DNA from 2 places in the Vibrio ishigakensis genome. Region 2 is predicted to be linked to the other one. Evidence: riboswitches for the same ligand, from Rfam matches in the RefSeq annotation. Region 2 holds a riboswitch; the other holds the start of a gene.

What was found. Region 2 has a riboswitch for thiamine pyrophosphate ahead of thiC (phosphomethylpyrimidine synthase ThiC). Riboswitches for the same ligand answer to the same signal wherever they lie in the genome.
Region 1: linked by a shared signal. The riboswitch ahead of thiD (bifunctional hydroxymethylpyrimidine kinase/phosphomethylpyrimidine kinase) and the one ahead of thiC (phosphomethylpyrimidine synthase ThiC) in region 2 are both predicted to bind thiamine pyrophosphate.

What each region holds. Positions count from the first base shown of each region.
Region 1 covers NZ_AP024882.1:1,658,507-1,675,349, forward strand. Annotated here, with positions in the region: gene Pcarn_RS21445 (ABC transporter substrate-binding protein) at 1-621, opposite strand, end outside; gene Pcarn_RS21450 (ABC transporter permease) at 655-1,443, opposite strand; gene Pcarn_RS21455 (ABC transporter ATP-binding protein) at 1,436-2,185, opposite strand; gene thiD (bifunctional hydroxymethylpyrimidine kinase/phosphomethylpyrimidine kinase) at 2,185-3,000, opposite strand; TPP riboswitch at 3,089-3,195, opposite strand; gene Pcarn_RS21465 (cupin domain-containing protein) at 3,250-3,906, opposite strand; gene Pcarn_RS21470 (4Fe-4S binding protein) at 3,938-4,492, opposite strand; gene Pcarn_RS21475 (molecular chaperone TorD family protein) at 4,501-5,088, opposite strand; gene Pcarn_RS21480 (dimethyl sulfoxide reductase anchor subunit family protein) at 5,161-5,934, opposite strand; gene Pcarn_RS21485 (DMSO/selenate family reductase complex B subunit) at 5,938-6,555, opposite strand; gene Pcarn_RS21490 (DMSO/selenate family reductase complex A subunit) at 6,567-8,999, opposite strand; gene Pcarn_RS21495 (hypothetical protein) at 9,427-9,897, opposite strand; gene Pcarn_RS21500 (hypothetical protein) at 9,897-10,304, opposite strand; gene Pcarn_RS21505 (hypothetical protein) at 10,358-10,810, opposite strand; gene Pcarn_RS21510 (hypothetical protein) at 10,870-11,304, opposite strand; gene Pcarn_RS21515 (hypothetical protein) at 11,307-11,660, opposite strand; gene Pcarn_RS21520 (nitroreductase family protein) at 11,922-12,650, shown strand; gene Pcarn_RS21525 (phospholipase D family protein) at 12,680-14,203, shown strand; gene Pcarn_RS21530 (OmpP1/FadL family transporter) at 14,248-15,444, opposite strand; gene Pcarn_RS21535 (LysR family transcriptional regulator) at 15,610-16,404, shown strand; gene Pcarn_RS21540 (HlyD family secretion protein) at 16,448-16,843, opposite strand, start outside.
Region 2 covers NZ_AP024881.1:1,772,684-1,787,759, forward strand. Annotated here, with positions in the region: gene Pcarn_RS08005 (TRAP transporter permease) at 1-630, opposite strand, end outside; gene Pcarn_RS08010 (TAXI family TRAP transporter solute-binding subunit) at 709-1,635, opposite strand; gene Pcarn_RS08015 (LysR family transcriptional regulator) at 1,818-2,735, opposite strand; gene Pcarn_RS08020 (SDR family oxidoreductase) at 2,845-3,492, shown strand; gene Pcarn_RS08025 (MFS transporter) at 3,503-4,684, shown strand; gene Pcarn_RS08030 (hypothetical protein) at 4,826-5,062, shown strand; gene Pcarn_RS08035 (hypothetical protein) at 5,128-5,772, opposite strand; gene Pcarn_RS08040 (hypothetical protein) at 5,924-6,256, opposite strand; gene Pcarn_RS08045 (transcriptional regulator) at 6,506-7,747, shown strand; gene Pcarn_RS08050 (hypothetical protein) at 7,871-8,347, shown strand; gene Pcarn_RS08055 (hypothetical protein) at 8,440-8,703, shown strand; gene Pcarn_RS08060 (DUF3859 domain-containing protein) at 8,715-9,152, opposite strand; gene Pcarn_RS08065 (endonuclease/exonuclease/phosphatase family protein) at 9,300-10,235, shown strand; gene thiC (phosphomethylpyrimidine synthase ThiC) at 10,232-12,136, opposite strand; TPP riboswitch at 12,259-12,356, opposite strand; gene Pcarn_RS08075 (MATE family efflux transporter) at 12,589-13,911, shown strand; gene Pcarn_RS08080 (helix-turn-helix transcriptional regulator) at 14,211-14,639, opposite strand.

The DNA.
Region 1 (16,843 bases), on a different replicon from region 2:
TGGGATGCCATGCTCTTCAGGGAAGAAGGATTTAGCTTTGAAGCCCTCTAGCTCAAGCTGATGAGACTCAAAGTTACGCATACCACCCCAGATCGCATCAACTCGACCTGATGCTAGAGAGGTAGACAGTGCCCAACCAACGTTTACTATCTTAACGTCGCTAAACTTAATGCCTTCGCTTTGCAGCATCTTACTGATGATCTTCTCATCACTTCCAGAAACGGCTACGCCAACGGTTTTTCCTTTCAGGTCCGAGAGGGTTTTGATCTTGCCGTTATCAAGTACAGATAAGGTATTAAGCGGCGTTGCGAGCAAGGTGCCTGTCCAAACCAAAGGCAAACCTGCTTCCACATCAATAATGAAATTAGGCTGATAAGAGATAGCCATATCCACACGCCCTGCAGCTACCAACTTTGAAGGCACGCTTGGGTCTGCAGGCTCTTGTATCTCAACTTTAAGTCCTTGCTCGGCAAAAAAGCCTTTTTCTTGAGCAATGATAATTGGGCCGTGGTTTGGGTTTACAAACCAATCCAACATTAAGGTAAGAGTTTTTTCTTGTGCCAGTGCTTGACCACTTAGCATCAGCAAAGCAGTGGCGAATAGTGATTTGAGTAGTTTCAAAGTGTCTTCCGTGAGTAATAAGGACTAATAGCCCTAATCAAATTGCCAAGGGATAAACTTGTTTAATAGCTTATCGGTTATGAAATAAAGGGTGACCGAGATAAGCGCCAGTACAAACAGCGCAGCAAACATCTCATCAATCATCATGCGTGCGTTAGCTTGTAGCATCAGATAACCAAGTCCTGCGCTTGAGCCAACCCACTCACCTACCACAGCGCCGATTGGAGCCACAACAACAGCTACGCGAATACCGGAAGCAAGGGCTGGCATGGCAGCTGGCAATCTTACTTGCGTCAGCATCTGCCAACGGGTCGCGCCCATGGTTTTCGCAAGGTCCAAATAGCCGCGAGGTGTATTTCTCAGGCCGTCGTAACAGCAGGTGGTTACAGGGAAAAAGATGATGAGCGCAGCCATCACCACTTTCGAGGCAATGCCATAGCCAAACCAAAGCATTAAGATTGGTGCTATTGCAAAAACCGGTATCGCTTGTGATGCAATCAGTATCGGCAGTAGCCATCGACGTAGGGGCTCGAACAGCAGCATTTGAAGCGCAAATAAAAGCCCCATCGACAAGCCGAGGAACAAGCCCAGCACTATCTCTTGTGAGGTAATAAAGGTGTGATGCCAAAGTACGTCCCAACGAGTGTGCAACCTATCCATTACCGCTAAGGGTTCTGGCAAAATGAAACTAGGCAATTCAAACAGCACCACCACCGCTTGCCACAAACCCAGAACCACAACACAAGAGATAAGCAGTCTCACCACATGTGATGACTGGTTTTTCAGACGCTTAGACAAGTCTTGCTGAGCCAAATTACTCATGTTCAGCCCCCAACTTTTCAATAATGCTTTGCTGAATCTCTGCCATCTGAGCATCTAGAGCACGTGGCGTTTTAGACTCTGGCACTGGGATCTGAGTCATTTTCACTGGTGTCGACTCCATTAAGTAAACCGCGTCACTTAGGCGAAGGGCTTCTTGAGGGTCATGGGTGATCAGAACGACGGTTTTATCCTTTAGCATCTCAGCCGCAAGATTCTGCAGTTTATAGCGGTTTACAGCATCGAGCGCTGAGAAAGGCTCATCCATCAATACTACTGGCATGTCTTGCATTAGGGTACGAGCGAGGGCTACCCGCTGCTTCATGCCACCGGAAAGCTGTCTCGGATAGTAAGACTCTTTGCCTGCCAAACCTACCTGAGCGAGAAGTGCTTTAGCTTCATGCTCTCTGGTTTGGATATCAACAGATTTACTATCACCAAAACGGTCACTAAAACAGACGTTTTGCAGCACCGTCAGCCAAGGCATCAACAGGTCTTGTTGCGCCATATAAGCGATGTTGTCACTGAGCTCTCCTTGACCAAAGTGAATATCACCTTGCCACTGCGCAGACTCAGACAACAGTCCGGCCATGAGTCTGAGCAAAGTGGTTTTGCCACAGCCGCTTTGCCCTAAGACAGTGACCCAAGAGTTAGCTTCTATATCCAGATTAAGCTGCTCAAAAAGAGGCGTTTCTGCATCGTTAAACTGCAAACGCCCCTTTGAAATAGAGATGCTGGTTGGCATTATTTGTTTAGCTTGTAGAAGTGATGTACAGGGCCGTGACCTTTACCTACGTTGAGCTCATCGGCGTGCGCAATAGCCTGTGAGATGTAGTCTTTACCTTTAGCTACCGCCTCAGTTAGAGATTCAGATTGTGTCAGGTAAGAAGCAATTGCCGAAGATAAGGTGCAGCCAGTGCCATGTGTGTTTTGTGTATCCACACGCTTAACCGTAAAGCGCTCGACCGCGTCTTTAGTAATTAGCAGATCAGTACTGTCAGCTTCAGATTCTAGATGACCACCTTTTAGTAGAACCGCCTTACAGCCCAGCTCGCGCAGACCATCAATCATGGCATTCATTTCTGCTTCCGTAGTTGGCACTTGTGTGCCAAGCAGAGTCGCAGCTTCTGGAAGGTTTGGCGTGATCACATCAGCCAAAGGGAGAAGCTCGGTTTTTAGGGTTTGAATGGCCGAAGATTGTAAAAGCAAGTCGCCACTGGTCGCGACCATTACTGGGTCGACAACAAGGAACTTAGGCTGATATTGCTTAAGCTTTTTCACCACAGATTCAATGACTGAGGTTTCAGCCAGCATGCCAATTTTAACCGCTGAAATGTCGATATCGGAGAACACTGCATCAAGCTGCTGCTCGATAAATTCTGGTGAAACAGGATAGATACCGGTAACGCCTTGAGTATTCTGAGCGGTCAGTGCGGTTAACACTGAGCAAGCAAAACTGCCCGTTGCTGAGATAGCTTTGATATCGGCTTGAATACCTGCACCACCACCGCTGTCAGAGCCAGCAATAGTCAGTACATTCGCGATTTGATTTTGAGACACAGGCGCGTTCCTTCTGTTTAATTGGATACCCAATTCAGACAGACGTGCGAAACCAAAGCCTATGTAGCTGGAAGAGATAGATCTATAGCTTGTGTGGCGACTAGTTCCCTACGTCAGTGCTAGCTGAATCAGGTTCAACGGGTTCGCTTACTTAATTCAACGATCTCAGCCCTAAAGGCTCCCCGACTAATACGATTGACCGGATACTAACAAACAAACATTTGTTGTGAAACAATAATTAGGTAAAACTCAGGCGCGACGCAATAAATGGCCAGTTTTCACGTAGATAATGGTCTCTTGTTCCACAAATGGGAAATGTTTGCTCATGTGAGGGCTACGTAGCCAAGAGTATTGTGGATACTGCCCGTATTCATCTTGAAACTCACCACTAAGAACCAGTATTTCCTCACCTCCAAAATGAGAATGAGGCTGAAAGCGCTCCCCTTGTGGCCATTTGACCAAGGCAACGTTTTCTTCTTCAAAGCCATGAAGCGGCATCACCTCTAGTCCACCAATGCCCGGTTGCCAAGGAGTGTTAAGCGTGTCCACACGAACTGTGGTCTGGTCCTTTTTATCAAACTGATTGAGTTTTACGAACAAGGTGCAACCCTGCTCACTAAACGGCGAGTGTTTGCTACCAGGATGGTTACGAATATAAGTGCCTGCTGGATAGTCACCATCTTCATCGGAAAACACCCCTTCAAGAACGAAGATCTCTTCTCCAAGCGGATGGCTGTGCTCCGAGAACCTTGAGCCAGCTTCATACTTCACAATAGACGTCACCAAACCTGTCTCGGCAGCTTCCCTCTCTAGAGGCTTTCGCCACACACCTTTGGCTGGGCTGGCTTGCCAGTCCTCGCTTGCGGTGTGAATAACCAGTTTTTCAGAGACATCCATGTTAATCATTTTCATTTCCTAGGTTTGTTTTTTTATAAGTTTAGCCTTTCATTACCATATCGATGGCCATTGCAGGACAAGCCTCACGGCACTGGCCACAGCCACTGCAGGAGTCGGAGTTTACCTCAACGCCTTTGTTAAGTAGAGAAAGAGCATCATGCGAACACACCTGTACGCACTCTTCGCAGCTTGGGCTCATTCGACGTAAACAATTACTCGAAATACTAGCTATAGCTCCGGTGCCGATAGAGTGAGCGGAGATAGCCAATGTCGGGCAAGCGCGAGCACATTCACCGCACTCACTGCAGCTATTGTAATCCAGTGATAGCTCCGGAAATCCACCAACCATAGAGATAACCTGCTGAGGACAAACCTGCTCGCACTGGTTGCAATCCTCACTGCACAGCCTTGCAAAGATAGACTCCTCAGCAGAGCCTGGTGGCCTAGGTACAGAGCGTATCTGATCCTGGGTCTTAGCTTGCTTAGTGGTCGCGTTTACGCCAGAAAACAAACCGCGAAACAGTCCGCGCCGACTGACAGACTTGTGTTCTAACACTGCGCGGTAATAGCGTTCATCTTTTTCGCTGTGAGTCATCTTCTTTCCTATCGAAACAGTGGTCGTGCGACTGGCACAATCTCAAACGCCTCTTTCAATTCATTCAGATAGATATCCGCTAGCTGTGCAAGCTGACTATAGAAAGAATCGTTTTCAGCAATCAAAAGCTCCAGATACCTAGGAGCCCAAGGAAGCAGGTGCACTTGAAGTAACTCGGCGGCGGCCTCATAAGATTCTAACTCCATAAGCTGTGCAAAGGTCATCAGCATCAAACCGAATTGATCTTCAGGTTCATTCATCTCCGTGGTCAGTTCAATACCATTGATGGCGAGAAACTGCCGAAAGTCTACGGTCGACTCGCCCATGACTATACCCTCAGAGTCCAAATACACAGAGCCCCAAGGCGGCGCAGTCAGTTCACCCAAACCAACAAACAACTGATTGTAACGCTGTTCAAGCTCGTCTCTATTTTCATTCACGTTTATCTGACTTACCAGAGCCGATGCCGCGCCTTGGTTATCTTCATCGAGAGCCTGAGGCAGGTTTGGTAACAGATTTAGCGCTTCGCTATAACCATCTTTAGTTGGCGAATAGTAAAACAGGTAACCTAGTACTCTAGGAATCATAGTAATCATGCTTTTTTCCAAATAAAAAAGAGGGCTCAACGTCCCTCTTTTAATCATCATCCTTGTAGCTGAACCCAGAGGTTACATAGGGATTTGCCACAGATTGTAGAATGCCACGCGACCAACAAGCTCACCAGCAATAACTAATACCGCCGCACCGGCCATCAATGCCTTTGGTGCATCCTGCTTAGTCACGCAGAAGATGCCTGCGACCAAAGCAATCACGATAGCCAGAACTTGGAATGCCCACAGCATATATTGGCCTGATGCCAATGCTGGTGCTTGCTCTACCACAAATCCAACGTAATCGGGCTTAGCCGCTACAGACACCAAAGCGCCCACAATTAGGGTAAAGAGTGCAATTCGTCCAGAGCCAAAGGCTACTGCTAACGCACTACCTGCGACCACAACCGTCATCCACATTTGTAGCGAGGTGTGTACTGTATTCCAAGGCGCTACGGTTTCAAGCTGGTATACCTGAGGGATGGACCAAGCGAATGCCAAGCCAGCCAATACTGTCGCCACGTTTGCAACACGAGCCAGTGCTTCACGTCCAAGATGGGTAAGCACAACCGTTGCACCCGCTAGACCCATAAACAGACCACTTAGAATAATCTCATTACTCATAGGTGAGCGGCCCAAGCCGTAGATTAGGTTAAGCGCTCTTAGAGGTTGTCCCATATGCAGACCACCAATCGCCGAGCCTACAAAGATCAGAATAGCCGCAACTAAGTTGGCCTTTTTCAGCGTATTTGCATCAATCTTGCCAAGCTCTTTAGCAATCAAAGCCAGTGCAAACAGACCAACAGAGGTTTGACCAAATACGGTAAAGAATACCAGTGGTAATTCATGCATGACTTATACCTCCATTGGGTTTAGAACGCTACCAGTCTCATCGCCTGTTGGACGCCAGTCTGAGTGCGGACGAACGACTAGGTTTGGATTGGTGTAGCTTGGATCCGCCAAAGGCGCTACAGCTGACTGAGTGCCGTATTTCTCGCGCAAGATATGGATCTCATCAAAGTCCAATGCACGCTGCGGACAAGAACCAACACACACTGGCTTCATGCCTTGGGCTACGCGTTCATAGCAACCGTCACACTTCGACATGACTTTCTTTTCTTCGTCAAATTGCGGCGCGCCATAAGGACAACGCATTTCACAATAGCGACAACCTACACAGGTGCTTTGGTCAACAACCACTAGACCATCTTCTTTACGCTTGTGCATAGCGCCCGTTGGACAGCCCTTCACACAGGTTGGATCGCTACAGTGGTTACATGCGATAGATAGGTAGTAGTTGAACACGTCTTGTGTCCAAGTATCGCCATCTTGCTTCCAGATACCGCCACCGTACTCATACACTCGACGGAACTTAGGACCCAGATTGGTATCTTTTTCATCTTTACAACTCACTTGGCAGGTTTTACAACCTGTGCACTTGGCGGAGTCTACGAAAAAACCGTATTGTTTCATTTAATGTCTCCTTAGACTCGCTTGATTTCAACCAAGTTGGTGTGTTGCGGGTTACCCTTAGCCAGAGCTGTTGGACGGATAGTGGTCAAGCGGTTGATACAACCACCGATATCCACACCCTCTTTGTTGGTCATCGCCCAACCACCTTCTGGCATTGCCACGGTACCCGGGATGATTCGAGGGGTAACCTTAGCGGCAATACGCAGGCGGCCACGAGCATTGAACACTTCTACTAAATCGCCATTCTTGATGCCACGTTTAGCCGCATCTAAGTCGTTCATCCAAATCATATCCGGCGCCGCTTCTTGAAGCTGTGCCACCGAGGTATAGGTTGAGTGAACGTGGCCTTTAACGTGGAAGCCCGTCATCTGTAGCGGGAACTCACCGGTGCGAGAAACCTCAAAGCCTTCAACGCTTGGCACGTATTCAGGGATAGCGCAGATCTTGTCACCTTCCAGAACTGGGCGCTCTTTCGCCAGCTGCGCCAGTGCCTCAGAGTAGATCTCAATCTTGCCTGACGGGGTGCCTAGAGGGTTCGCTTCTGGGTTATCACGGAAGTCTTTCAGTGCAATGTGTTTACTGCTATCGGCCAAACGACGGTCGATGATGCCCATACCGTCCGTTTGTTCAAACGGTGGTAGTGATGGATTGCCTTTACGAGTTTCGTTGTAAGCGTGCTCAATCCACTCTTGGTAGGTGCGACCCTCTGTAAACTGGTCTTTGATACCCATCTTGTCAGCAATCTCAGCTAACACATCATACGTTGGGCGGTTTTCCCACATAGGCTCAATCGCTTTTTGCAGGCGAACGATGTAGTGATAAGCGCCAGACTGATAGGAGTTGTTGATAAGATCATCAGACTCTAGGGTTGCTACGTCAGGAAGCAGTAGATCCGCATAACGCGCTGATGCCGTCATGTGGTTATCCCATACCAGGTTGAACTCAACCAGAGACTCATCTTGCATGATCTCATGCACCTTATTCAGGTCTGAGTGCTGGTTGTTGGTCACGTTACTGGCGTAGTTCCACAGCATCTTGATATTCGTAGGTAGACGATCTGTACCCTTAACGAAGTCTGCTTGTGCAGTCATCTCTGTGCCACGAGTAATGGCATCGGTCCACATAAAGCATGGAATTGACGCCTTAATAGGGTTACCGATAGACAGGCCCGATACTGGGTAAGGTACGCTACCACCCCAGGTTCCCACGTTAGTACCAGGACGGCCAAACTGACCCGTCATCACTGGAAGCATAAGAATAGAGCGCGCAGCTTGCTCACCCTGCTGTGTGCGCTGTACACCCCAACCTTGTGAAATCCACGCAGCGTTTGCACCTGCAATCTCACGAGCCAATTGCTTAATACGCACCGCCGGAATGCCGGTTAGCTGGCTTGCCCACTCAGGGGTTTTCTCAACGCTATCTTCACCCAAACCTAGGATGTAAGACTTGTAAGAGCTGTTTTCTGGTGCGCTTTCAGGCAGCGTATTTTCATCCCAACCCACCGCATAGCGGTTGATCATCTCTTCATCGACCAAATCTTCTTTGATCAAGGTATGGCCGATAGCTGCAATAAGAGCTGCGTCAGTGCCTGGACGGATTGGTAGCCATTCCGCATCGAACGCGGTCACGCTGTCAGTACGGCGCGGGTCAATCAAGATAACCTTTGGCTTGCTCTGCTCAATCGCATCATAGATTTCAGCAATCTGACCACCGCCAGACATGCGAGTCTCAGCCAAGTTTTGACCGAACATCACAACCAGATCAGAGTTTTTGATCTCAGAGAATAGCGTCTGCTGCTCAGTACCATAGATGTTACCCGCTTTACCAAATACGTAAGGTTGGATAACGTTCAGTTGGCCTTCAGAATAGGTGTTGTGAGCATTGAGATAACCACCTGCTAGGTTTAGCAAGCGGCGACAAGTATTGCGGCCTTGCAGGTTTGCACCCGTTGTACCAGAACCATATTGATAATAGATCGCTTCGTTACCATAGGTATCTATAATGCGACGAAGCTCTTTAGCCACTATGGTGGTTGCTTCATCCCAGCTGATCCGCTTGAACTTACCCTCGCCACGCTTACCCACGCGTTTCATTGGGTATTTCAAGCGATCAGGGTTGTAGGTACGAAAACGTGCAGCACGACCGCGAAGACACGGACGGATCTGATGCTGACCGAAGATAGCTTCATCCACACCATCTTCAGGTGAGATTTTAACTGCTACCCCATCCTTCACATGTACCTTGAACGGACAGCGACTGCCGCAGTTCACAAGACATGCGCTAAAACTGATGGTTTCATCGCTATTGGTAACTTGAGCTTTTGGACTCGCTTGAACGGGGATGGTAAGTGCGCTGGCTGCAGCAGCACCAGTGATAGCAGCAGAACCCTTAACGAAGTTCCTACGGCTAACAGAATAGGCTTTTACTTTATCGACAATGCTCATTGAGTAGACCTCTTTATTTATGAGCGAACTATCCGATTTTTACCTAATTGTTAACATGATCGAGATCAATACAGATGCGCAGGAAAATTTACGGTGTGACGTACCCATCGATAAAGCACCGAAATACAAAGCAAATGGCGTGCTACAGATACAACTTGTTACACTTTATATCTACCACTAAAGGATAATGGTTCTCATTAATGCAAGCTATTGATATTCATGGCTTTAGTTGCTTCCTGAGAATTCAACATTTGCCCAAAAACTGAGACTAGAATTCGCAGGTTCAGTAACAATCTAAAAGTGGCAGAAATAGGTGGGATATGAGCGGTATTTGACTCAGTAGAGATGAAAGCGTGCCTAGCCAGAAATTAACTTTTTAGTTACAAAGAAATGTCCAACGTCAGCGTGGGCCATTAACTTAGATTAGCTAGTAACATTCGATTTGCCAGCGAGTACGAACTTCATAGTCTCCAGCTTTCAATTTCATCTTCGGTACTGCGATCCGAGTCTGAATCTCGATTTCTTTATCTCTCGAAAGTTCATCGATAGATAACTCAATGCCACGTCGCCAATAGTTAGCGCTACCTTCATACCTATCAGGCGCATCAACTTGAAAATGAATGGCCTGCAAGCCTCGGCGCACTGCTACTTCGTTTACTTCTATATCTTCAAGTTTCAACTTTATACGACGCTTTCTATCGTCTACATGAAGCCGAAACGTATTAGCCGTTTCTTGATAATTGTTGCCAAAAGAGATCATGCCATTGCTTGATAAAACCTCTAAATGACACATTCCAACCGTTGGACGTGGCCTTGGTGGCACCGGCTGAATCTGAGCATCCGCATTAGCATCTTGCAACAACAGGATATTGATAAAAATAAAGATCAGGCGAGACATTAGTTGACCATCACACGAACAATAAAATCAGTTACTGCTTCATCAGTGATCTGAGTGTTAGAGACGGTCTGCTTTTCTTTCATCAATACTTGAAAAGAGGTATTTAGAGCTATTTCTTTATCATCGTAGATATAGTTTATTACCATGTCACAGGTAATTATTTTATCGTGTTCTTCATCAAGAATAGTCTCGGTATAGTTTAGTCTGCTCGATGTATCGACCAAACTAATTTCGTCCCATGCTATATATTCAGAGCTTGAAATAGCATCAAACACACGACGCTCATGATATTCTGCGCCTTGGTGACAAAACTCTTCTAATTGTGCTGCTTGTTCTTTTACCATTCCTTCTGCGAAGGAATGATTTGATAATAAACATGCAGTTAATAAAAAATAAGTTTTTTTCATGCTAAATCAAGCTCTAATCTTTAATTATAAATATAATCTATGCTTAGATATTATTAATCGTCATCACATACAATCGTGAACGTTGCTTCAACTCGATGATTTGGATTAACAGGGTAATCGTACTGAGAGCCAGTCATTTTGGCATAGAATTGAAGAAGACCTGGCTGCACATCCTCAAAGTCTTCATTTTCTTGAGTGGATGCACCTGACGACCCTAGCCTAATTCTCACATCCTCTTCTACAAGACCCTCACTCAAGTGAGTAATCTCATAAGACATAGAAGACTCATCTTCATCACTATTATTGATAAACATAACAGAAGCAGGCTTTGAGCCCCAATCACCAAAACCAAGGTCACCAGGATTAGCCTCATTACTAGACCAACCGCAGGCAGAATCGATAGAGCCTGTCCAGATAAGTACTCCCGAGCCAGTCAAATCACCATCAGCTAGTACCGGTACAGACACTAGAGATGCTACTGCAACAGCTAGCAGTTGTTTTTTCATTTTCGTTTCCTTTTAGCTCAAAATATTAAGCAATTTAAAATAAAGCGAATTTCCCATTATTATTCTGAGAAAGTAGTACTCGCTTGTTTCATTTTTAATAGGCGGTATTTCTCCGCTTCTATTTGTAAGAGTTTCAGTTCATGCTCTGCCTGAGCTATTTCTTCTTCTCTTGAACGTTGACGAAGCTCAAATTCATAGAGCTTTGTGCAATCAACTCTGTCTTCACCACCAAATTGAATAGTTAACGCAGCATAAATACCTGCTTCATCTTGGTTCTGGTAATAATAATTGTTGTAATAGTTGTCACTGTCTTCATTTCCAGTTGCACCATAAGTGCCAACCTGGAATGTTTTACCCGTCGACACCGCTTGCTCACATGAAGCGCCCGCAGACGTTCTGACTCGGTCTGTACCAGACGGGTTAGAGATACTTGGAATTGGGTTTGCAAAGGCGAACGGAGATAGTAGCCCTAACAATAAAGTAAGCTTTTTCATAATTAATAACGTTTAAACTTCAAACGAGTACACACTTCGTAATCGTTAGGTCCATCTACGATAGCTAGTGTGCAGACCAGTTTCGTTGAGGTCCTTCCAGCCGGTGTATCAACGGTAATATCCAGCTCTTTGCTCTCGTTTCTTTCTAGAATAAGTTTTTGAGGGAATCGCTTCTCATCGATTCTGACGTAGTAAGCTGCCGTCTGAGGAAACTTATTGATTACCTTAAATTTAACGTGTGTTTTGTCCGTGTAGGTTTGATAAGTAGTCTGATCCCACTGGTGCACGTTCGCTTCCGCAACACCGCACATCACCAGCAGTGCTATCACAACCATATTTTTTGCAAAACTAATCATCATTACCCCTGACACAAACCGAACACAGATCACGTTTCATATAATTTTTGTGATGCACATCATACACAGGCTGTTACAGAAAAAATTACCATTACGCGCCACTTTCAGAAAAAGTGTGATCTTAAGAGCGCGCTAATTTAATCAATTTGGCTATTTTGGATAATGAATCTCTTAGATACCTGATATGCCCTTCCCGCATACCCTTATCCGCTCTGGCTTGGTACACTGTTTTGATTAGTAAGTTTTTATAAAGTAAAGAAAATGACTCAGCACCACTCCCTTACCGAACTGGTAAACACCCGCCGCTCTGTACGCAAATACGACCAAGAACATGACTTTGATTCCACGGCTGTTGATAAGGCTTTGGAGCTCACTCTGCTCAGTCCTAACAGCAGTAACATGCAGCTTTGGGAATTCCATCGTGTGGTTACTCCCGAGATCCGAGCAGAGCTTTCTGAGATTTGTATGGGGCAAAATGCGGCCAAAACGGCAAACGAGTTGGTGGTATTCGTTACCACTCCAGATAAGTGGCAAGAGCGCGCTCAGATGAATGCAGCGCAAGTTCGCAAGAATTTTGAGGGTCGCCCTATGGACTCAATTGCCAAGCGTGCGACCAAGTACTACGAAAAGCTCATTCCATTTGTGTACAGTAATGATGGTCTTGGCATTAAAGGGCTAGCTCGAAAAGCAATGATGACCTTCATGGGCATGAAGAAGCCAACCTATCGTGAAGTGATGAAAGAAGACCTTCGAGTTTGCCTTCATAAAAGCACCTCTCTGGCAGCTATGACTTTTATGCTAGCTATTCGCGATCAAGGTTACGACACCTGCCCAATGGAAGGCTTTGATTCAGTTCGAGCAAAGAAGCTTTTAGGCCTGAACAAAAATGACGAAATCACTATGATTGTTAGTGTGGGTAAGCGCACCGAAGAAGGTATCTATGGTGTCAGACATAGAGTGCCAAGCGAGTCAGTGATCTTTACTCACTAAAGAAGAAAAATAGAAGGGATGCTATTTAGATGACGAAGTCTTTCAAACGCTGGTTTAAAGCTTTTTTCGCACTTTGCGTCAGCTTAATTATCGTCGGGTGCGCCTCTGCACCCGAACCACCAGAGAAGGAGTATTCGGAGCATCTTTCATTTCAAGCTGATTCAAATCTCGCTAGGTATTTTGAGCAGAATCAGTACGATACCTCTATCGAGACTGGCTTTTATCCACTAGATAAAGGCCATGATGCCCTACTCGCTCGCATCTCATTAATTGAAGCAGCCGAGCACAGCCTCGATCTTCAGTATTACATCTATCGCAACGACGAAACCAGTAAGTTGATGACGTGGCGCTTATTTGAGGCCGCTGAGCGTGGAGTCAGGGTTCGTATCTTGCTTGACGATATGCAAAAACGAAATGACCAAGGACTGGCACTTCTCAATTCACACCCCAACATCCATATCAGGCTGTTTAATCCAAACAACTACAGGACCGCGAGAAACCTCGGTTTTCTGAAGGAGTTTGGACGGCTCAACAGTCGTATGCACAACAAATCCATTACCGCCGACAACGTCTCCTCTATCGTGGGCGGGCGTAATATCGGCAACGAGTATTTCTCCTACGACACTTCAGTTGAGTTCGGTGATTTCGATTTATTGCTATATGGGAACACCGTTGAACAGGTTGCTGATCAGTTCGACCAATACTGGAACAGTGACTTTGCTATTCCGGTTGAGTGGATTTTTGAAACCGATGAGGTAATAACCGCTGAAGATGTAAAGCAGACCGTACTCACTGAGCGTCTAGAAGAGCAGTTCACCACAGGTGCCTATGACATCACCAAACTGGATCTGCACCGCAAGCTGGTTAACAACGAGTTGCCTCTCTATTGGGGAGAAGGAAAACTTCTGTATGATCTGCCCGACAAAGTCGGAACCCAAAATAGTCAGCTTATTGATGACCTCATGCTAATACTCGAAGATGTCGAGGACAACATCGTTATCATCTCACCCTACTTCGTTCCTACAGAGTTAGGTACACAACACTTGGTTGAAGCGGTGCAATCGGGCAAGCAAGTGACAATTATCACCAACTCCTTGGCTTCCAATGACGTGTTTGCGGTTCACGGTTGGTATGCAAAGTATCGAGAGGATTTGATAGAAGGTGGCGTTGATCTTTGGGAGATAAAATCCACCGCTAAGTTTAAAAGCAAATGGTCAATGACAGGCAGCGGCCGTTCCAGTTTACATGCCAAGGTGATGTTCTTCGATGACCGCTATCTATTTGTCGGCTCGATGAACTGGGACCCTCGTTCGGCACTGCACAACACTGAGATGGCCGTGATCATAGACCAAGCGGATTTTGTGTTGGAAAACGAAATTGAACTTTTTAATGAGCTAGACACATACGCCTATCAACTCAAGATCCGAGATGGTGATTTGGTCTGGGTAGACAACATGACCCAAGAGGTATTTGAAAGTGAGCCTGATGCAAGCATTTGGCTAAGAATGGGAGCTTGGATGGCCGGTATTCTGCCCATTGAAGAGCAGTTATGAAAAAGGGTTGGCGCGTTGCCAACCCTTGTCGTTCAACCTAACGATTAGAAATTAAAGTTCACGCCCACAAAGTGGATGCGACCTTCAAATGTGCCGTTAACGCCAACAAGATTACCGTTCAATGCACGTTTCTCAGATTCCACTTCGCCAAGGTCTGCATACTCATAGAAGAAGTCGATCACAACATCATCCCAGTTTGTTGATGCGCCTACAGAATAGCGGTACTGCTCGCCAACTGGCAGATCTACCCATTGCTTAGTAGGGTCGTCTTGTGGAGAAGTCTCGTAAGAGAAACCGGCTTTTAGTCGCCAGTCGCTGTTTAGGCGATAATCAGCACCCAGTGCAAGCTTCCATACATCATCCCAATCGCGCTGAATACTCACGCCATTGCGGTCCGTACCACTTAGGTTAAGTACGGTTTCATCCCACTGACTCCAACGGTGGAATTGAACGCTAGCAAGGAGGTTCAAGTCTTCGTTGAAGCCATAACGCATACTCATGTCGACGATTTCGGGTACGATCACATCGGTACCAACAGAGCGGTTAACCCGCTGCAGATCCGCATCAAAACTATGCTCAGATTTAGAGCGGTAGCTCAAACCAAAATCTAGCTTGTCAGTTGGACGATACATTACACCTAGGTTGTAACCATAAGCCCAATCACTGTCCTGATCAGTTGCGAATAAACTGCTCGATTGCTCGAAAGCCGCCCAGCTGAATTGAACCCCGCCACCTACAGACCACTGGTCATTCAGTTTGTAAGACAGAGATGGATTCAAAACGATCACATTCAAGGTGATTGAATCAAGCCACGGCGCTCCAGCCCATTCGTCACCATAAGAGAGGCTCGAGCCACCAGCAGCGCCCAGCGCTAAGCCAAGATGCATGTTTTCTGATATTTGGTGAGCGTGGAAGATGGAGACAGAAGGAAGATAAGATTGTGCTTCTCCATCATTACGAATACCGTCGTTCTTATACTTCATCTTAAGATCAAAGCCCATCACATTGATGGTGGTGAGTGACTCACCCATATAAGACATGGTTGCAGGGTTGGTCCACATAGCAGCGGCCGATTCGGTGTATACACCATCACCAGCGCCTGCAACACCTGCATTTGCAGTGACTGCTTCTTGGAGGAAGATACCACTTGCACTGGCGCTGGTTGCCGCCAATGAAGTCGCAAGAATACCGAATGCTTTTACAAGCTTGTTCGGTTTGAATTTATGAGTAACCTGATGCATGTTTTTCGCTATTTCTTCTACTAATTAGGGCGCGCGCTATTGTAGACACGGCCATTTAAACTTATGGTTATAAAGGATATTCTTGGGTTCATGGCGCCCTTTCTAACTAAACGGAATATCATTTATCACGGACGAAATTCATTAAATCTCGAGGTGAAAGGCTGAATGCAACTTCTCAATAATCTCCACGTTTTTATCGCATTGATGCAAACCCACTCCACTCAAAGAGCGGCTAAAAAACTGGGGCGCTCTCAGTCTTACGTTTCTAAGGTTCTGGCTCAGCTTCGAGAAGATCTGGATGACCCTTTGTTTGTCCGTAGTGCCGAAGGTCTCTCCCCTACCTCTTATGCGGTAAGCATCTATCCCAAGCTGCAAACAGCGCTCGAACAAGTAAACCATGCGTTAGAGCCAGAGGATTTTGACCCCAAGAATATCGATAGAGTCTGCATTCACATTCTTGAGCCAGTGCTTACCATGCATGGCAAAGAGATAATCCTTAAGATAAGAGAGCAAACCGATGCCCTTATTGAAGTGCGCACCTGGAATCATCTTTCTGAAGGGATGATTATCGATGAAGAGGTTGACCTCGGTATTCACGTTCTCAGCGACAAGCCGCAAACGCTGTGGCAACACCGACTCTTCCGAGGATCTGGTCAGTTCAATGGCAACCTTGATGGCTGCTATATCAAGTTCATGTCAACGGGAGTGAATGAGCATTTGAACCGCTTTCAAGAGGTTAGGCCGGATGCTGAAGTCGATATCATGGTGGACAATCAAGCCCTGCTCAATCAGCTGAAAGACATTGGCTATACCATGGATTTCGTACCATACAGCGAAGACGCCGACCATCCAGATCTGGATATTGACCTTGCTGTGGTGATGAAGGCAGCTAAACGTAAATCACCAAAGTATCAATGGTTGCTTGGCATCATAGAGTCCATTGCAACATCAATAAAATAATGTCTAAAAAAGCCCTCATTCGAGGGCTTTTTCTTTGCCTGCATTACAGTGCAGATAGGTAGGTCTTGTAAGCTTTAAGTCTAACGGTCGCAGCACCTATGATGTCCATAAAGCCAAGCAGTGGATGAGGCTTATCAGCCGATACCCAGCCTGAACCGGTAGCACCGATTGGGATGTTATAACCTTCTGGCTCTTCAAACTCGATAACGATAGTACGACCGTGCGAGTTGGTATTGTTGCCAACGTGCTGTCTCACATGTTGAGAACCCTGACGTACCGATACCTGAGCTTCACCCGTACCTGTGGTCACACTGTGAACACGACCACGGAAGATTTCGCCTGGATACGCATCAACATAGAATTCAGCAAACTGACCGATTTTGATGCCTCGATAGGTTTGGTCTGGAATACGCATCTCTACAAACTTCTTGTTGATATC
Region 2 (15,076 bases):
CTTACCGGCGCCGGTTACCTCAAGGAAAGCGCCAAAGAGTACAAAGATAAATACTGTGGTCGCAGCGATACCTAGGGCTGAACCAAAAATACCGTTGGCAGAGAAGATCTGGAACTGGATCAGCTCTTGAAGGCTGTAGGTCTTGGTTGCAAAGGCGCTTGGTAGCATATCCCCAAACATGGAATAGCTAAGAAATAGCATGGCAATAAGCACCATAACCAAACCGACAGTGCGGCGACACCCTTCCATCAGCAGTGCAATCAAGGCGATGCCTGCGGCCATATCTAGGTCAGAAAGGCCATAAAAGAGATAGTCGATATCGTTATAGTCGAACACCGTCATGCGATAGGCAGCAAATACCACCAAGGCACTTAGCGCGACATCAAACACCCTACCCGGCAGGTAGAGCTTGCTATGAGGGTTTTTAATCAGTGGGTAGTGCAAAAAGATCAGCACTAGCACCCAACACAGATGTATTGGACGAAAATAGGTTGCAGAAATGGTTGAGGTAATACCCTGCCAAATTTGGAACACCGAGAGCGCGACCGCAACGGTCAGCACCAAATACCCAAGCATCTGCGTCAGCTTGTGGTACGGCAAATTTGATTCTTTATCAGTGACAACTTCCATATAGTTCACTCTGGCTGGTTGGGTTTTAATACAGAAAAAGCAAGACTCTAGTTAGAGCCTTGCTTTAGTAGAGCTAAATTATTGTGCAACAGAGTCTAGATATTTCTTCGCACCTTCGTGTAGAGGCACACCTTGCAGACGCTCAGCGTTTGCTGGAGTAGTCATCTCAGCCATCTTAACGACCTTGCGAACCTCTTCCATGTTCTCGTATGCCGCCTTGGTTAGGTTAAACGCCATCTCTTCATCCATGTTCGCGTTAACCACAAGTACGTTCCATACGCTCAAAGTCGATACTTCACCTACGTTGTTGTAAACGTTCGCTGGGATGTCATAAGAGCTGTACGCTGGGTTCTGCTCAATGAATGCCTTGCTCTCAGCATCTGAGATAGAAAGCACCTTGATCTTATGAGTCAGGGCAACCTGAGTTACTGCGCCAACACCTTGACCACCAACGATAAAACCAGCATCAACCTGCCCGTTCGCTAGCGCATTTGTGGTTTCAGAGTAGTTTAGGTAAACCGCTTTGATGTCGTTCTTCACATCGATACCGATAGACTCAAGCAGTGCTGCTGAAGTTACCGCAGTACCGCTTCCTGGTGCGCCAAGAGAAACGCGCTTACCTTTAAGGTCTGCTAGAGAGTTGATGCCTGAGTTATCTAAAGTCAATGTATGCACTAGGTTTGGATACAGTGCGAAAAGGGTTTTCACTGGCATCTTTTTAGGGAATTTGCCTTCACCTTTATAAGCATCCAGCACTACGTTGCCCATTGCAATACCAGCAATCATGTCACCGCGAACCACTTTGATGGTATTTTCAACAGAAGCTGCTGTTACCTCAGCTTTTGCGTTTACATCCGGCACATGCTCACTCCATACCTTTGCCAGAGCACCACCAAATGGATAGTAGATACCGCTTTGACCGCCAGTACCGATTGAGTAGTTTGCTGCGCTCGCAACAAACGGCAGCATAGCCAACACTGCCCCAAGAAATTTACGTTTTAACACTATCTTCTCCTTGATATAAATACGTATGCAATCGAGCCTGCATGCGTAGCTAGTTATTCAAGATACGAGAATACTGATGTGTTTAAAGGCGTCCATTTTTGCAAACTATAAATGTGAGCAAAATGTAACTATTTGAAATACAAGTGTGAACAATAGCTCATTTATGAACTTTATAATATTGGTCAGCCATATCGCTTCTCAAACGCCTGAACCAAGAAATCAATCAATAAGCTGATGCGCTTTGGCTGATGCAAACGGCTGGCATAGATAAGGTTCAAATCCGCACTGTCTAGGTTTAGATGATTAAAGTTCACCTTAAACCCTTGTAAAACTGGCACTAATATCCCATTGGCCAAGTCTTGCTTTACATCCAGATTAGACTTAAGCGCTATACCCTGCCCCTGGCTTGCCCAGTAGCGAATCACCTCACCATCATCGGAGAGCATGGCTGGTTCTACCGTAATGGAATATTGATCCTGCTTATCTTTAAAGTGCCAGTTTCTCAGTGCTTCGTTGTTTCGCATCATTACCAAACAGCGGTGGTCTTTAAGCTCACTCGGCGAGCGTAAGGGTGCATAATTTTTCAGATAATCAGGAGATGCCACCAGTAAGCGATGACTCTTTGCTAACTTGCGACTAATAAGAGAACTGTCCGGCAGATCCCCATAGCGGATAATCAGATCCATACCCGCCTCGGTGACATTAAACAGGTGGTCATGGAAGTTGAGCTGTGGGGTTACATTTGGATAGAGAGTGCAGAACTCGGATAAAAGTGGCAATAATATCTGTTTGGCCACATCCTTGGGCGCGCTGATCTTAATCGTACCTCGCACATCATCCGACTGATGAGTGAGCACATTCTCAAGCTCAGCTACCTGCTCTAGTATCTGCTGACACTGACGATAATACTCAGCACCAGAGTCGGTCAATGAGATATGGCGCGTGGTACGTTGCAATAGTTTTACCCCGTAGCGCTGCTCGATAGCCTTCAGTCGTGTGGTCACTGTTGCTGCCGACAAGCCCAATTGATTCGCGGCTCCTACCAAGCTTAAGTTGTCCACAATAGCGACAAACATTCGCATATCCTGAAGCTTATCCATACTCATACCATTATTAAAAATTATTGAATAGTTAATTCAAATTTTTGCTAATTATTAAAATAATAACAAGCAGTATTATCTGCTCCATACCAAACAGTTGGAGCGGAACATGAACAAATTTATTGTCGTCGGCGGCACATCCGGCATCGGCAAAGCACTAGCAGATACCCTCGAAAAACAAGGTCATGAAGTCATCGTCGGCAGTCGTCGAGCTGGTCTAAATATTCAAGACAATCAATCTATTCAGAACTTCTTCAAAAACGCGGGAGAGTTCGACCACCTCATTATCACCGCTGGCTCTTATGCCCCGAGCGGTGGGGTTAAAGAGCTAGACCTTGTCGAGGCAGCAGATGCCTTCGATACCAAATTCTGGGGAAGCATGCGCCTAGTTCAGCAAGCTATCCCTTACCTAAAAGGCTCAATTACCCTTACCTCTGGCATGCTGTCTCGAAAACCGGTGGCAAATACCTTAGTAAAAACCGCCGCCAATGCTGCCCTCGAAGCAAGTGCAAAGGTACTGGCAAAAGAGTTAGCTCCAATCCGAGTTAACGTAGTCAGCCCCGGCCTTACTCAAACAGAAGCCTATTCAGGCATGAGTGAAGATTCTCGCCAAGCCATGTTCGAAAACGCATCTAAGTCTCTGCCTTTAGGCAAAGTCGCCACTGCAGATGATCTGGTAGGCGGCTATCTGCTGGCAATAGAGAATCCTGTAATCACAGGTTCAGTTATCGATATCAATGGCGGCGCACTGCTGTAAGGAGCATATGATGAAAAATGCACACAATGAAAAAATGCCACTTTCAGTTTGGCTACTTACCCTTTCGGCGTTCGCTATTGGCACCGCTGAATTTGTTATCGCTGGTATTTTGACCCAGGTATCAGAATCTCTGCACATCACCGAAGGACAGGCGGGCAACCTTATTACCGCCTATGCGTTGGCCATCGTTGTCGGCGGTCCGATTTTGATGCTGGCGCTATCTAAGGTAGACAAGCGTAAAGCGCTACTTTCTCTACTTGGGCTATTTATTCTGGGCAATCTTATCTCTGCGACCACCCACTCTTACCATCTATTGCTGCTAAGTCGCGTGTTGTCTGGTCTTACACAAGGTCCTTTCTATGGCATCGGCGCGGTAGTGGCAACCCAGCTGGTATCAGAAAAAATGGCAGGTCGCGCGGTAGGTCAGATGTTTGCAGGCCTTACTCTAGCGAACGTGCTTGGCGTACCTGCTGGCACTTGGATTGGCAATGAGTTTGGCTGGAACACAACCTTCTGGGCGGTTGCCGTACTTGGAGTACTGGCAACGGTATTGATTGCCTTTGTTATCAAGATCAAGCCGCAAGCGGAGGCGACTCCTCTTAGTAAGCAAGTGGGCGCATTTAAAAACCCTGCCCTACTCTCTGGTCTTGTTATCACAGTATTGGGATGGTCCGGCTTCATGGCTTTCTACGGCTACATTTCACCTATCGCTGAAAACGTGGCTCATATGCAACGTGACAATGTCACCTGGCTACTTATTCTAGTTGGTGCAGGTCTGGTAATTGGTAACCACCTAGGCGGGAAAAGCGCGGATATGAATCTCAGTAAATCACTCACCCTTTGGCTTGTTGCAACAATCGTTGTGCTGATTGCTCTAGGCAGCTTTGCCAGCAATACCACTGCCTTTATCGTGCTCGCCTTTATCTTCGGTGTGGTCTCTTTTGCCAAAGTACCTGCAATGCAACTAAGGGTTATGACCCATGGTGGAGAAGGACAGGAGCTGGCAGCAACCGCGAATATCTCAGCTTTCAACCTAGCCAACGCCATCGGCGGCATGATAGGCAGTAGCGTTATCGACGCCCGAGCGTTTAGCACTCAGTCATTGCCCTACTTTGCCATCATCATTCCCGTTATCGGCCTAATGTTCTTGTTACATAACAACCGAAGAATGAAAGCCATAGCAACCGCCTAACCCTTTTAAGTCGCACCTAGGAGTGCGACTTCTTTATTTGGACTAGCAAGTTTTCTAAAAGCCACTAGTAATTTCCCGAGTTATCTTAGTCGCTCTGCCAGCGTAAATTATCTACATGGTAAGAAGTGGAGCGGCAGAAATATGAACTCAGCCTCGATTGTACTTTCAGTTCAAAAACCTAGTGGTCATTTCACGACGTGCGAGAGCATTAAAGGTACTTACGCCAAGTGCTCTAACCTGTTCTCACAGATGAGCACAGAGTATGTAGACCATGGAGATTTAATCTATCGAGTGGACTTGGTTGACGAAAAAGAAAACGTTGTCTCGCGCAAGATGCTCAGAAATGTTATTGAAGGCGACCTGTTCAGTTTCGCGTAAGGCGAAGCACAACAACAGGCCCACCTTACCCTTTTAAGTCATCAATTCGCTGCTTGACCAATGCACTAGCCTTTCTTGATCTTCTGAGCTTTCTTACGCATCACCCAGATAATTGCCAGTCCACCTATCAGCATCATTGTGATACCTACATACATGACAATCCTGTATGTTTTAGCCTGAGATCCGGCCTTCGACAAAGTAGATTTCACTGACTCTAAGTTACTAGCACCTATAGCGTTAACCAGGTTGCCCTCACCATTGAGATAGGTAATGGCATAATTTTCTGCATTCACCGTTAGAAGAGAGCCCAACACTTTATCTCCTACACCACTCGCTAGCATGTGCCGCTGTAATGAAGTGGAAAATTCATCAATTACCGTAACCATTCTCCAGTTGTCGTTTTGGTCTTTTCTAAAGACCAGTCGATCATTTTCGTTATCGAGTGATAGGGCAATCAGTGACACCGAATCCGGAGCATTTAGCTGATAGTCACTGACACCTCGAGCACAGGCTACTTCTAGAGAAGAAGACGCCTCACAGTTAGCAAAGTGTTTAAAAAGCAGAGTAATTGGGACATCACCAGCGTTAATGGATGCAGTATCGACGGAGTAAGAGTGATTTGCCTTACCTTGTCCGCTCATGGTAACGAACAGGCCAAACACAATCAGTGCAATACCCACGTACAGTTTATCTCTTAGTTTTCTATCCATTACCGTCCCACTCAAATTCAGCAATCGCGCTCAAAAATCGAAAGATAGCAGAATACGATTTTGCGATGACGATGTGAAATAAGATTGAGAAAAAGCAGGTGCTTTAATAAGCGAATAGACTATCGGCCTGCTCTGGACTGGGTTTTCAGGCTCAGTGCTGATCAAAGAATCGTTTTAGTGCAGGCAGTAATCGAGATTCAAGCTGAGAAAGAGGTAGATACAGCCATCTGCCTTCATTACTAAATGCACTCATGTCGTAGTGATCAAGGTAAGGGCCAATCACGAATACCTTACTGGCATGATGCAGTCCCGAATCCAACACTCTTTTGTAATAAGCACAATCAAGAACCAGCACATCCCCTTCTTCCAATGCTGGCTCTTTACCCTCGCTTGAATACACAAAATTAACCTGAGATAGCTCAGACTTTAGGCTGGCCTCTAACGCCTCAAATAGCTTTCTGTCACCGTAAAATTGAATCTTCACCCTAGAGTCTAATTTTAAAAAGAAATACCTAACCAAAACATGGCAGAGGGCACAGGCTTTCGTTACTGGTAGATTTACTAGTGAACCGATGAAGATTTACTAGTGGCTTATAGTGAAAAGCGAAAACAAAGATGACAGCAATCCTTATGCAACATAGCTGCTGTAGACTGCAAATATCCAATAATTTCAATTACTACCGTCTTGCGCTACACACTGCACGCCCAAACAGATATTCATTTCGAGCCAGACATGAATCAGCTCTTGATTCACGATGTTGCGATACACCTCGAGCCACTACAATCTCGGCTTCTAGTCCATTTGATAGAACATCGAGCACAGGTAGTCAGCCTTGAGGATATCGTGCAAAAGGTTTGGCAGCGCTCGCACGTATCCGACAATCTGGTTCGTCAGGTCATCAGCGCATTAAGAGGGCATCTGGACGATAACGCTAGGCCCTATCACATCATCAAAACCATTCCCAAGCAGGGTTATTTGCTAGATATTGAGGTCACGCAAAGCAAGATTGGCCAGCCCACTCTCGGAGCTAAGATCAAGCAGTATTGGAAGTGGGGCGCAGGTGTTGCCTTGATTGGATGCGCCACTTTAAGCGGAATTCATTTTTTCTCTCACTCAGCACCAAGCCAGCGCATCAATGAAGTGACCAAGCTGGTTATTCACCCGTTCACGCTGGAGAGTGAACAAGACAGCGACCTATCAGACAGCATTGAGAATTACCTTTTCTACGGGCTTAATTCCAAGGGCATAGATGTTTATAGGCATAGGCTCAATAGCGATGCAGATCAGCTTAGAGGAAGCCTTACCGAGCAAGGAAACAGCTACAAGCTCACTCTGTTTCTGGATGAGGGTGAAGGACAAGCCATCAAGCTAGAAAAGACCTTTACCCTAGATGACTACTTCACCGCAATAGGCGATCTCGCCACCGAACTTAAAACCGAGATAAATCATGATGACTGGCAATATCAGCCAAGTAATCATCAAGTGACCTCGGTGAACAATTTCGATGATTGGCAGGTGATCTCTGAAGGGATTGAAAGCCTCTACAGTGGCAGTGATGAGCTTGATTCGATCACGGCTGAGCTCGATGAGATCCACCAACAAGGCAGAGATAATTATTTGGTGGACGCCCTGCTCTCTTATTCAAGCTCTGTGGAATACCTCAAGCGTCAAGATGAAAGCACTAAAGCCGAGGCACTCATGTTTGCAAAAGAGGCATTCGAGCAAGATCCAAGATGCGATATCAGCAATCTCTCATTAGGCTTGGCGCTTATCATCAACCAGCAATATGACCAAGCCTACCCCTACCTGAGTTATGCGGTAGAAACCGCACCTAGCGCCTTAGGTTTTTACCTGCTGTACAAGGTTGACCAAAAGACCCAAAACGACAAGGGTGCGGATTATTATCACAAACGCTTTCAATCTATGGCAAACAAACCATTGGACGGGCTGTTTGTGCTTTCAGCATTGAAATAAAAAAAGCTAAAAGGGTTTGAAAAAGGTTTGCATGGGTAAACCTTTGCCTTGCCTCAAAAGAGTTACACATTGAAGATTGCACACTGTGCCCAGTTTCAATTAACCCTTTTAGAGGCACAAAACATGATTAAAAAGCTCGCCTTTCAGATCATCCCAATCCAAATTTTCTTTTTTATCTTCTGGTTTAAGAACGGCTTTATCGACAAGGTAATGGGTGTAACCCTAGGCATTATTACCCCGGAAACGGCATATCAAGGTGATACCTGGGCGGGCTGGAAAGGCTATATCGTAGGCACTTGGGACAAGAGTCAGGTTGCGCATGCAGTACTAAGTCCTACCTTCGACTTTATGTTCCCTATTTTGATCCTGCTGCAATGCCTGCCTTTCATTCTGATTATTCGCTCTGTGCTAGCGGGCGAGTTTATGGCAGAGAAAGAGCGCCCTTGGCTACTTCGCGGCGCGTTTGCTTCAATTTTTGTGGCCGGTTGCATGGTGTTCACTCAAACACTCGCAGGCGCAAGCGATGGTAAATACCTATGGCAATTCATCGCCTTTAGCATGATAGCCATCATGTATATCCGAAACGAACAAGGTAAGTAAGCCAAGATAACGCCCCACACTGGGGCGTTTTACAGTTGACCCTGGTCAGAAAATATAAGAGCATCAGCTCGCATTTTTTCTATAGGTTCAACATGTCAAAACTCAAGCAACTCAAATCCTTTTTCACCGAAGTCATGGATTTTGGTTCTCGCGTCTGGGTGGTGAGCGTACAAGCAGGCAAGGGCAAAGGCGAGTCTTATATTGTAAATGAAGACAGCTTCAGCGAGCCCCTGTCGTGGATGAAACGCAAAGGTTTCGATGAATCTATGCTAGCTCGAGTAGAAAAGATGAATCGCTCGCAAACCATGGACTTTGAGCTTAAAGACATTACCTATCGACTGCTTCGGGTGAAATAGGTCAACAGACCCTAGTAGCCACGATTCTTCCAAAACTGCGCCTCATCTCGCCCAACGACCTTAAAGGTTTTCTCAGCGACAACCTTGCCGTTCATCTCCAGCACCATGCGCCATTCCCCAAGGTTACTCTCCAGGCCATCGATTGGATGCATCAACTGAATAGTATCCCCAAGATAGAAGTTCCAGTCATTGCTGCGCACATAGATGTCTCCATCAAACGGGGCTAGCACCTTACCTTTCTTGTTAATAATGCCAGGGTGATAGATGCAGTAATTAAGCAGTACGCCCTTGGCCTTTTTGATGTTCACAATAAAGCCAAATTCAACCTCTTCGTCCGCCACTACAGTGGTAGTGAATTCTTTGATTCTTGGAAGGTCTTTGGAGTCGGCATCCCAGTGGGAGTAGATACCATAGGAGGTCATTTCGACGATGGGAGTGCGTTTAGCCACGTTTGTTCTCTGCTAGTAATTTGAGTGAGAGTTTAAAGCGAACATAAATGGGGAGCAAGCCATTGAATGTAAGGCAGTTTCCCAAGTGTGGCTTATACTGTTATCAAACGATAAGAGGAAAGGAAGCACCCTATCAAAGCCAAAGGAATGGTTGAGAAGTTGCTAGCCACAGGATTCGTGCTGCTCACCTTAGTGTGGGCTGGATGCTGGGTGTACAACAATAACTGGTGGACTGAGAACCTGCTCTCTCTACCGGGGCTGTTTTTCTATCTCTACCTCGTCATTGCCGCACTCTCTTTTATCATCAGGCTACACCTGCTTGGCATAATCGCGCTAGTCACAGGTGGGCTCTTTTACGCCTTTGCCCCGCCAGAAAAAGCCCTTATTGCCCAAGAGTGTGGTGACGCCCTTACCATAGTCCAGTACAACCTCGCATTTGAGAATCAAAACCTCACGCAGTTCATCGACTATCTGGAAAAAGAACAACCAGACTTAGTGGTAATGCAGGAAGTCTCCCCTGAGCATGGCGAGCAATTTGATAAGCTCTCTAACTTGTATCCATATCGCTTTGGCGGACAACCTAAGGTTGGCTATCCATCGAACCAATTGATCCTAAGCCAAGAGTTGCTTTACGGACTTAACCTGTATGAAGCGCCCTACGGTGGCAAACTCATTCGAGGAGTTTGGCAGCCAAGAATAGGACTAGACATAGCTACCTACTTTGCTCACCCACCCTCACCACGCACGGAAATTTTGTGGTACCAAAGAAATAGCATGATAGCCACTATTCAAGAGTTTGCCGCTCTCTCAGCCACTAAGCACAACCTCATCATGGGGGACTTTAATCTCTCATCCACCACGCCTCGCTATGAAGCCCTGTTCCCTCAATATGAGAACGAACCAGTACTCAGTTGGGCGGCGTTCGACATACTGGGCTTGGATGTACCTCTAATGGCTAGCGCCATCGACCACCTCTGGTATCAAGGGGATACAGACAGCGCTATCTGTGAAAGAAGAAGCCTCAGAGAAATCCAAGGCTCCGACCATTACCCAGTGCTAACTAGGCTCTATTTTGAACCCTAGTCAGAGGTCTCATGATAGATAGCAGCACCCTTCGCCTTAAACTCAGCAGACATCTTAGCCATACCTTGTTCAGCTGATTCGAGCTCGATAGTCTGCGCCTCGTTTTTGGCCGCAAACTCGCGCACCTCTTGAGTGATCTTCATTGAGCAAAATTTAGGACCACACATAGAGCAGAAATGTGCGACCTTAGCTGACTCTTGAGGCAAGGACTCGTCGTGATAGGTTCTTGCTGTATCTGGGTCTAATCCAAGGTTGTACTGGTCCTCCCAGCGAAACTCGAAACGTGCCTTTGATAAGGCATTGTCACGCATCTGCGCACTTGGATGGCCTTTTGCCACGTCACCGGCGTGAGCGGCAATCTTATATGCAATAAGACCTTGCTTTACATCTTCTTTATTGGGTAACCCCAAGTGCTCTTTCGGGGTTACATAGCAAAGCATGGCGCATCCATACCAAGCAATCATGGCGGCCCCTATTCCTGAGGTGAAGTGATCATAGCCTGGGGCAATATCTGTGGTTTGCGGGCCTAGGGTATAGAAAGGCGCCTCATCACAATGCTCAAGCTGCTTATCCATATTCTCTTTGATAAGATTCATTGGAATATGCCCCGGACCTTCGATGATGGTCTGCACATCGTATTGCCATGCGATCTTTACAAGCGCTCCGAGAGTCTCGAGCTCCGCAAATTGCGCTTCATCGTTGGCATCCGCAATAGAGCCTGGCCTCATACCATCACCCAGCGAAAGTGATACATCATAGGCAGCGCAGATCTCACAGATCTCCTCAAAGTGCTCATACAGGAAGTTCTCTTTATGATGAGACAAACACCATTTCGCCATGATAGAGCCACCACGAGAGACTATGCCTGTCAGGCGTTTAGCCGTCATAGGTACGAAACGAAGCAACACGCCGGCATGGATAGTAAAGTAGTCCACCCCCTGCTCGGCTTGCTCAATCAAGGTGTCACGGAAGATCTCCCAGCTCAGATCTTCGGCTATGCCGTTTACCTTCTCTAACGCCTGATAGATAGGAACCGTACCGATAGGCACCGGAGAATTACGAATGATCCACTCACGAGTTTCGTGGATGTAGCGACCGGTGGAGAGGTCCATGACCGTATCTGCACCCCAGCGGGTAGACCACACCAATTTCTCCACTTCTTCTTCGATAGAAGAGGTCACCGCAGAGTTACCTATATTGGCATTCACCTTCACCAAGAAGTTTCGGCCGATGATCATTGGCTCCGCCTCGGGGTGATTGATATTTAGCGGAATAATTGCGCGCCCTCGAGCTACTTCCTCGCGCACAAATTCTGGTGTGATCGGCTCACCTATTACGGCGCCAAAGCTCTCACCGGGTGCTTTTTGGGTAAGCACAGGATCAGTGACCTCAGCGCGAGCCATGTTTTCTCGAAGAGCAATGTATTCCATTTCCGGGGTAATAATGCCTTGGCGGGCATAATGCATCTGAGTAACACGCATACCCTCTTTTGCCCTGCGTGGGGGCTCAAGTGCCTCAAATCTAAGATGATCCAAGCCATCATCAGCAAGCCTCTGCTGGGTAAATCCAGAGCTCGCCTGTACCAGTTGCTCGGTATCTTCTCGCTCCAAAATCCAGTTGGAGCGAAGCTTTTCTAGCCCCTTTCGAACATCAATATCCGCACTAGGATCGGAATACGCACCCGCGCAGTCATACACTTTCAAAGGCGCATTGGACTCAAAGATTGGAGCATCTTTAGTGCCACCAACCAAGGTATCGGTTTGATGGATTTGGCGCATACCTACCCTGATATCAACTCGACTTCCTTCAAGATAGATCTTCTCTGAATTAGGGTGCTGAAGAGGTTTTAGGGTATCGATAAATTGTTGAGCCTTAGCTCGGGTTTCGCGACGATTGGACATTAGCAAACTCACTTTTATAACGAAATGAAATTGCTTGTCTGGAGAAATGAGAATGTGAAAGTTGAACGCACCCCTCGCCCCAGGGCGATAAATACGTAACGGTTGAAATTCAGATTGAACTTCTCTGAATTTCGCTTGTTTCCTTCGCAGGTTCTAACCTGACAGGTTCAACGGATCCCGAATTAACGGTCTCAGCCAAAAGGCACTCCGACAAGATGAAGCCAGAGTATAGCCATGTAATTCAATAAGATACAAGCCCGACCAATCAAAGCTTGAACTTCACCTAAGCCGCCATATGTTTCAGAAATGCAATCAAGCCTTTGAATAAGGGCTATAGAATGAAGAAATTTTATTCAATAAAATCAGATGCTAGGGATGGAGGTTCGTTGATTTACAGATGAAAAAGGATATTCGTGTTTAAGAACAGTCACTACATCAAAAAGAACATAAAAATGGCCTGGCCTATCGCACTCAATGCTTTGCTAATGCAAGGCATGTTGATGATAGATACCCTGCTGATCTCTCCCCTTGGTGAAGGCTCACTAGCGGCTATGGGTATCGCCAGCACGATAGTCGCGCTACTACTTGGGGTGCAAAATGCGCTAGCAAACGGCTCACAAAACGTTCTATCCCGCGCTTTTGGTTCCGGCAAAGCTGACCTTATTTCAAAATCATTTCTGTCTGGAATGATCATCAACTTGTCGGCTGCGATCTTATTCTTCCTAATGATCTCAGTACTAAAGTGGCCACTGATAAAACTCCTCAGCCAAGATACACACCTATACCAAGACATCGATGCCTATCTGTCGGTGATAAAATACACCTTGATACTAACGGGTATATCTCAGGTTTCTATCGCGCTATTCAATGCTATGGGTAAGACACATATCCCGCTTCTGAGTTATCTGTTGACCATGCCAGTAAACGCCGTGGTTTCTTACTATCTGATAAACGGCATTGGCAGCTTCAATGGTATAGGCATCTCCGGTGCAGCCTTGGGCTCAGTAATCGCGCTAGGTCTAAGAATGACCTTCTTGCTCGCTTGCTTACGATTTCAGAAAACCTCTCAACTCTCTTTCTCCAAAGCATTTGATGGGATAAAACGAAACGTCACTCTGCACTTCAAAGAGATCTTCCCCATCGCCGCCAATATGATGGCTCTAGCCATGGGCCTCGCGGTGTATAACCTCTTGTATACACAGCTTCCGACCGAAGTGTATGCTGCTGTAGTCATGGTCACTCCTTGGCTCTCCGCCCTAGCTCAGTTCGTTGTTGCTTGGGCCGTATCCTCAGCAATTACCATCTCTCAGGCCATAGGCTCCAACAACCTAGAAACCCTAGATGCGGATGTAAACCTCAGCATAAAGGTTACCATAGCGGTATCGGCGCTCATCTCTTGTGCCTCTCTGGGACTCAGCCTTATCATAGATAAAATCTATCCAGGTCACTCCCAACAAACCTACGAGGCACTGGCCACCATAGCCCCGCTCTATATCCTAATGCCATTAATCCAAGGCTATATAACCGTGCACGGACAAGTTCTTAGAGCCTTAGGCAAAACCACTGCAGTATTTAACATCAACTTTGTCACCCGCTGGATCATAGCCCTGCCATTATTTGCCTTCGCTGTACTCGTTCTAAAGGCGTCAATCTTCTGGGTCTACGCCATTACGGTCTTCGAGCAGGTGCTTAAGATAGTGCCAATGCGATATCAGGCTCGTAAATTCTTGAAAGAGTTTGATGGTAAGAAAGCGAAAGAGTTGATGTATGACTGATGAAGCAAGAATATGGACATTCGGGTATTGTCGCTTACATTGTCTCTATCAGAAGAGTTATTGAGAAGAAAAACAAAAAAAGGCCTGATAAATCAGACCTTTAGAATGTGGCGGTGAGTGAGAACTTTCAAGCACGCTTTTAACTCTCTGATTTTAATGAGTTATTTTTTAGAAATTCGATTTTTCTATCCAATTTCCTATCCTTTTAACAAATGTGATCAGCATCACAAACAAGCGTCTACTGTGGTCAAAAAAACCGGCGCAAACCGGCTTTTTTAGTCGTGAGTATTGTCCAGATATTATAGCATCTGACGCTTCAGTTTTTGAGCCTCAAACCAATCAATGACTTCGCTTTCCACCCAACCAACACGACGCGCTGATAGTTTAACAGGATGCGGAAAACCACCATCACGCATTAAGACGTACAAACTCGAACGCGCTACTCCAAACTCCGCCTTTAAAGTCGCATAGCTGTGAAACCTTAGAAGTTTGTTTTCGTTCTCGGGGCGATGATAATCATAGTATTCCTTTGGGCTATGGTTGCGTTCCAAAATCTTCGCACGCATCCAGGACTCAATTTCTTTCACGTCCCAACGCTTAGCCTTGCCTAGGATCTGAATAGGCGCGGGGAAGGCCTTATTCTCAATCAAGGTATTGATAGTATTGCGAGAAATTGCGATTGCGACAACTAAGCGGTCGATGTCCAAAATTTTAACTTTCTGGGTCATAAATCATGCTCCTTATTCGGATAAAAAATGAACTCACTCTTTACAAAAGAGCTCTGTTCTCTCGCAAAAAACATACCCCAACTCATACTTGCGCGGTGCAGCTACTTTTTATCCTTCGTCTCAACTCGCAAAGATAGAAATGTAACAATTTAAACCGTTGACTTTACTAAGAAAAATCAAATATGAGAGCGGAAAAAACCTCTTAAAAATGAGTTGTAAGTAATTACAAATTACAAACATCAAGAGCTAGTTGAAGTGCATTTTTACTCTATCGAACGTGCCAGATCATGCTGAACTTCATACCTACATTTCGTCATTCACGAAATTTAAAACGTAAAACCGCGTCTTAAAATCTCCTCGCCCATACACACTGAAGTGTGCATGGGCTCAAAAATTTTTCTCGGCCTATCGGCCTCGCTGTGTCGACCACCTTCGAC